2 regions of the Paenibacillus antri genome follow, and region 1 is predicted to be linked to the other one. Evidence: riboswitches for the same ligand, from Rfam matches in the RefSeq annotation. Region 1 holds a riboswitch; the other holds the start of a gene.
What was found. Region 1 has a riboswitch for ZMP and ZTP ahead of FE782_RS24895 (bifunctional 5,10-methylenetetrahydrofolate dehydrogenase/5,10-methenyltetrahydrofolate cyclohydrolase). Riboswitches for the same ligand answer to the same signal wherever they lie in the genome.

Region 1 (3,333 bases):
AAGCATCGCGAACGTACTCGCCGTTACGAAGGCATACTCGAGCTGCGTCGGCGCCGGCCCGTTCGCGACCGAGCTGAGCGGCTCCGCCGCCGAGGAGCTCCGCCGCCGCGGCGGCGACGCGGGGGAATACGGGGCGGTGACGGGCCGCCCGAGGCGCGTCGGCTGGTTCGACGCCGTCGCGACGCGGTACGGATGCCGGCTGCAAGGGGCGACCGAGGTCGCGCTGACGAACCTCGACGTGCTCGGGTACTTGGACCGCCTCCCGGTATGCACGGCGTATCGCCTGGAAGACGGCCGCGTCGTCGGGCGCTTCCCGACGACCGGAGCGTTGGAGAAGGCCGCTCCGGTGCTCGAGACGCTCGACGGTTGGCTTTGCGACATCGCAGACTGCCGAACGTTCGAGGCGCTTCCGCCCGCGGCAAGGCGGTACGTCGAATTCGTCGAGTCGTCGATCGGCGTTCCGGTTTCGTACGTATCCGTCGGTCCCCGGCGGGAACAACTCATTCGGCGGCGGTAAACCTTCGAGCGGAACGCAACCCTTTTCCCGAAAAGATCGTCTAGGGGTATATCGGTAGCCTTGGAAAGAGGGATGGGATGAGCGCGTTTCGCCGTACGTCGGTTTGGATTTTGGCGCTGTCGTTGTTGTCGGCCGCGACGATCGCGGGGTGCCGGGGGACGTTCGAGGATCGAGCCGTCGGGCCGCCTCCAGGGATCGAAGGGTATGTCGTGAAGAAGCAGGACGATCGTATGTTGGTCGTCGCGGCGGATCGCTCGGCGATCTGGTTTTCCTCGGCGCCGAGGAAGGCGAAGGTCGGTCAGAGGGTGCAGGTGTGGTACGGCGAATCGCAAGAATCGTACCCGGCGCGGGCGAAAGCCGATCGCGCGACGATCGTCCTCAGCCCGAAGCCGTCCGGCGCGGATTTATCGGAGGCGGACGCGGTGCGGGAAGCGCTGCGGGCTTACGAATCCGCGGCGGTCCCGGTCGTTCGCCAAGCCGAGTACGACGCGGCGCTCGATCAATGGAGCGTCACGATCGGAGTCGAAGACGCGGAGAAGGTCGAACGGGTGAAGGACGCACCGGAATAAAACGGTCGTTGCTTCGGCGGGAATCTCGAACTATAATATAGGAAACTTAAGGGCATGCGTAACTGGCGTAACGTGGATACCACGGGGGAGCGCATGGCGACAACGGCCGAACGCCTGGGCAGAGGTAAGGGGGAAACCCCTTGCCTCTTTCTGTTTTCTTACACCTTCGAAGGGATGGGATCGAATGAGAGAACAACCGTTGATCTTGGACGGGAACGCGGTGGCTGCGGCCATCAAGGAGAAGCTGGCGGCGCGGATCGGGGCGCTTGCGGAGCGCGGCGTCGTGCCGCGGCTCGCGACGATTCTGGTCGGAGACGATCCGTCGTCGGCGACGTATGTGAAGATGAAGGGCAATGCATGCAGGAGGCTGGGAATCGATTCCGTCCGCGTCGACCTGCCGGAGGCGACGACGACGGAAGAGCTCGTCGACGTCATCCGCCGCTTGAACGACGACCCGGCGGTTCACGGCATTCTGCTTCAGCACCCTGTACCGCATGGCATCGACGAGCGAGCGGCGTTCGAAGCGATCGCGATCGAGAAGGACGTCGACGGCGTGACGACGCTCGGCTTCGCGAGGAATGCGTTCGGCTTCGCGGACTTCCCGTCCTGCACGCCGGCGGCGATCGTGTCGATTCTGGATTATTACAACCTACCCATAGAGGGGAAGCACGCCGTCGTCATCGGAAGAAGTCCGATCCTCGGGAAGCCGGTGTCCGTCATGCTGCTGAATCGGAACGCTACCGTGACGATCTGCCACTCCAAGACGGAGCGGCTTCCGGACGTCGTCGGCGCCGGGGACATCGTCGTCGCGGCGGTCGGCAAGCCGAAGTTCGTGCAAGGCGATTGGATCAAGCCCGGCGCAGTCGTCCTCGATGCCGGCTACAATCCGGGCAACGTCGGCGACGTCGACTTCGACGCGTGCCTTTCGAACGCCTCGGCGATCACCCCCGTTCCGGCGGGCGTCGGTCCGGTCACGATCGCGACGCTGCTGAAGCACACCGTAGACGCGGCGGAGAAGCGAGCGAACGAAAATCGAACGAAAATCGAACCGCATTATAAGATCATATGAGCGCAAAAAAGTGGGGACCGTCTCCGGATGAGACAGTCCCCTTCGGCTCATTCCGCCGCGTTCCCCGTTACGGATTCGCCGGCTTTCGTTATCGTGTACGCGACCTTCTCCCCGCTCCAGAAATGGAACGTCAGCAGCACTTCGCCGTCGTTCACTTCCTTGAAGAAGTTCGGCGTCAGCTTGATCTCGTTCGCGTCGTACGACGGCGAGAACGCGTACGCGAATTCCTTGAACGACGTCCAGTTTTGCGGGCCGGCGTTGCCTCCCGCCGCGTATACGGCTTCCATCGTCGCCAAGCGATCGCCATGGAACGCGGTCGGGATCGAGAACGACTCCGTCGTGCCCGTCGCGTCCTCAAGAACCGGCGAATCGAAGACGATGACGTCGAACGTCCAATCCGCGCCGCGGTTGAAGTCCGCGGCCAACTCCGCGCGTTCCCCGTATTCCCCCGACGCGGTCAGCTCCGACAGCAAGGCGGCCTTCACCGTCAACGCATTGCCGTCGAACGCGTAATCCTCGCCTCGGCGCAGCTGCTTTCCGTCGTGACGAAGACCGACCAATCGTCTGTCGTTCAAGTCGAACGCGATGACGGCATCCTGCGTCTCCTCGCCTTTACGCACGAAGATCAAATCGGTTTCCGCGGTCGCGGAACGCGCCTTCCAGCTGGCTTTCAGCATATCGATCAGCTGCGGGTCGTTCCATTCCAGCTCGGTTCGGTTCAGGTGCTGTCCGTTGTCCCACAGCATATGGGTAATGCCCCGCTCCTGCACGTAATGAAGCAGAAACTCGAAAAACTTCAGCTTTTCGCCTTGCTCGATCGTTCCCGTATGGTTATCGAAGCCAAGCAGACCGTATTCGCCCAAGACGACCGGAATGCCTTGGGACACGAACGTGGTATAGACACGATCGAACGTTTGAACGACGTCGTTCTTCGTCTCTTCGTTGAATCGGGTGAAGCCGGCGATGTTGACGCTGAACGGCCAGAACCCGTAATAGTGGACGGTGGCGATCAGGTTCGGGTCGTCGAGCGCTTCGAACGTGTCGACCAGCGCGTCGAGCCGATCTTGGTTCGCGTTCGTCTCGAGCGTCGGCAGCACGAGCGGGCGATCGGCGTTGTTGCCGCCGGAGGCGCGCACGATGTCGTGGAAGGAGGCGTTCAGCTCGTTCAGCATCGCGAA
Region 2 (3,333 bases), on a different contig from region 1:
TTCTTGTCCGCATAAGCATGGGAAAGAAGGGACAGGAGGGGGAAGGCTTGGCGGATATAACGGAACATCTTGGGTCGACGACGACGATCCTCCTGATCGCCGTCGCGCTCGGCATGGACGCGTTCTCGTTATGCGTCGGCATCGGAATGAAGGGCATTCGTCTGCTGCACGTGGCGAGAATCAGCGCCGCGATCGCCGCGTTCCACGTCATCATGCCGCTCGTCGGCCTATTCATGGGCCAGTACGTCAGCGTACTGCTCGGCGGCGTCGCGTCCATGATCGGCGGCGGCCTGCTCGTCGTCTTGGGCGGACACATGATTTACAACTCGCTGCGCGCGGGCGACGCCCCGTCGTTCAATACGGGGTCGCTGTTCGGCTTGCTGGCGTTCGCGATCAGCGTCAGCGTCGATTCGCTGTCGGTCGGCGTCTCGCTCGGCATGTTCGCGACGGACCTGGCGTTGACCGTGCTGCTGTTCGGCGCGATGGGCGGTTTGCTGTCCGTCGTCGGGCTGCTCGTCGGCCGGCGCGTCGGCCAGATGATCGGCGAGTACGGCGAAGCGCTCGGAGGCGCGGTGCTGCTCGTCTTCGGCGTGTTGTTCCTAATTTAAGGAGGCCGAGGCGGTTTGTACTTCTTGGTCGTTTTACATAAAATAAGACCAAGGGGGGTGGAAAGCGCGTGAAACGAATTTTATTGGTATGTACCGGTAATACGTGCCGAAGCCCGATGGCCGAAGCGTTGTTCCGCAAGCGGGCGGCGGCGCGGGGCGTTCCCGTGGAAGTGAAATCGGCCGGCGTGGCCGCGGTCCCGGGGCAGCCGATGTCGGGCCATGCCGCGGACGTGCTGCGGGAGCGGGGCGTCGACCCGAGCGGGTTTCGCTCGAGCGAAGCGACGCCGGAGCTCGTACGTTGGGCCGATCTGATCTTGACGATGACGTCGCATCATAAGCGGCATCTATTAGAATTGTATCCCGATGCGGTCGAGAAGACGTTCGCGCTGAAGGAATACGCGGGCGGGGACCCCGAGACGGCGGCGCTGTTCGCGGAGCGGGAGTCGCTCGCGGCCGAGCTGCAGATGCGCCTCGCGCTCGGGCAGCAGATTTCGAACGAAGAGCGGGAGAAGCTGTACGAGCTGGATCGGCGGCTGCCGAATCCGGACGTGCAGGACCCGATCGGAGGCAGCCGCGCGCGCTACGAGAAGACGGCCGACGAGATCGAAACCGCGATCGCGGCGGCGTTGGATCGTCTTTACAGCGAATGACGGATGCGGTATGATGGAAGCACCATATTTCGAATGGAACCCGATGTAACTGGCGACATTTGTGGAGTACCACATTGGAGCATCGGGACATACGGCCGGTCGCCTGGGCAGAGCATGGACGGAACGTTTCCGTCGTATGCTCTTTTTTGCCGTTTGGGGTATAATATGGCTCAGAAGAAGAGGAGGCGGTTCAGATGAAGATCGCGATCGGAGCGGATCACGCCGGCTATCGGCTCAAGGCGGAGCTGCTCGAGTTCATTCGTTCCCTGGGGCATGAGCTGGAGGATTTCGGCGCGCACGGGCCGGAATCGGTCGACTATCCCGACTTCGCGTCGGCGGTGTGCAATCAAGTCGTGTCGGGCAAGGCCGACCGAGGCATTCTGATTTGCGGCACGGGCATCGGCATGTCGATCGCGGCGAACAAGGTGCCGGGCATCCGCTGCGCGCTCGTGCACGACGTCTTTTCGGCGAAGGCGACGCGGGAGCATAACGATACCAACGTTCTCGCGATGGGCGAGCGCGTAATCGGGCCGGGACTGGCGCAGGAAATCGTCGGCACGTGGCTCGCGACCGAGTTTTCGCAAGGGGAGCGGCATAAGAATCGGATCGGCAAGGTGTGCGCGCTGGAAGCGCAGTCGAACCTTCATCCATAAATCAAGCAAGGCGGTGCGAACATGACGACGGATCGCGAACGTTGGGCGGAGGATGTATACCGGACGGCGATGGAGACGGCGCAGGCGGGGGGATTGACCGCAGGGCGGTTGTTCGTCGTCGGCGTCAGCACGAGCGAGGTGCTCGGGAGCCGCATCGGCACGGCGGGCGCGTCGGACGTCGCGGCGGCGCTGTTCGACGGGCTGCAGCGATTTCGGCGCGAGACGGGCATCTATGTGGCGTATCAATGCTGCGAGCATCTGAATCGCGCGCTGGTCGTCGAACCGGATGCGGCCGAGCGATACGGCCTCGAGCCGGTGACCGTCGTACCGGTGCCGAAGGCGGGCGGCGCGATGGCGTCGTACGCGTACCGGAACGTCCAAGGCGCGGTCATGGTCGAGGAGATCGCGGCGCATGCCGGGATCGACATCGGGGAGACGTTGATCGGGATGCATCTGCGCAAGGTGGCGGTGCCGTTCCGACCGGCCGTCCGCCGCATCGGGGAAGCCAGAGTGAACGCGGCGTACGCGCGGCCGAAGCTGATCGGCGGCGCGCGCGCCGTCTACGTCATAGAACAACCGACGAATACGAAAGAAGAATAGGGAGATGGAGAATACGATGGAACACTTGAGAGCGCAAGATCCGGACATGCTGAAGGCGATGGGCCTCGAGCTCGGCCGCCAGCGGGACAACATCGAATTGATCGCATCGGAAAATATCGTCAGCGAAGCCGTCCTCGAAGCGATGGGCTCCGTGTTGACGAACAAATACGCGGAAGGCTATCCGGGCCGCCGATACTACGGCGGCTGCGAATACGTCGACGTCGCCGAGGATCTCGCGCGCGACCGCGTGAAGCAGCTGTTCGGCGCGGAGCACGCGAACGTGCAGCCGCACTCCGGCGCGCAGGCGAACCTCGCCGTCTACCTCGCGGCGCTGAAGCCGGGCGACACGGTGCTCGGCATGAACCTGGCGCACGGCGGTCACCTGACGCACGGCAGCCCGGTCAACGCGTCCGGCATCTTGTATAACTTCGTGCCTTACGGTGTTGAAGACGACACGCACACGATCGATTACGACAAGGTGCGCAAGCTCGCGTTCAAGCATATGCCGCGGATGATCGTCGCGGGCGCGTCGGCGTACCCGCGCATCATCGACTTCGAAGCGCTCAGCTCCATCGCGCAAGACGTCGGCGCCTTGTTCATGGTCGACATGGCGCATATCGCGGGACTCGTCGCCGGCGGCATGCACCCGAGCCCGGTGCCGCACGCGCACTTCGTGACGAGCACGACGCACAAGACGCTGCGCGGTCCGCGCGGCGGCCTCATCCTGTGCCGCAAGCCGTGGGCGCAAGCGATCGACAAGGCTGTCTTCCCGGGCACGCAAGGCGGTCCGCTCATGCACATCATCGCGGCGAAGGGCGTCGC

Region 2: linked by a shared signal. The riboswitch ahead of rpiB (ribose 5-phosphate isomerase B) and the one ahead of FE782_RS24895 (bifunctional 5,10-methylenetetrahydrofolate dehydrogenase/5,10-methenyltetrahydrofolate cyclohydrolase) in region 1 are both predicted to bind ZMP and ZTP.

What each region holds. Positions count from the first base shown of each region.
Region 1 is NZ_VCIW01000020.1:146,292-149,624, reverse strand. It holds gene FE782_RS24905 (adenylosuccinate synthase) at 1-517, shown strand, start outside; gene FE782_RS24900 (DUF3221 domain-containing protein) at 595-1,086, shown strand; ZMP/ZTP riboswitch at 1,135-1,213, shown strand; gene FE782_RS24895 (bifunctional 5,10-methylenetetrahydrofolate dehydrogenase/5,10-methenyltetrahydrofolate cyclohydrolase) at 1,271-2,155, shown strand; gene FE782_RS24890 (cellulase family glycosylhydrolase) at 2,203-3,333, opposite strand, start outside.
Region 2 is NZ_VCIW01000014.1:19,760-23,092, forward strand. It holds gene FE782_RS19265 (manganese efflux pump MntP) at 48-608, shown strand; gene FE782_RS19270 (low molecular weight protein arginine phosphatase) at 677-1,258, shown strand; ZMP/ZTP riboswitch at 1,294-1,374, shown strand; gene rpiB (ribose 5-phosphate isomerase B) at 1,453-1,911, shown strand; gene FE782_RS19280 (TIGR01440 family protein) at 1,933-2,511, shown strand; gene glyA (serine hydroxymethyltransferase) at 2,528-3,333, shown strand, end outside.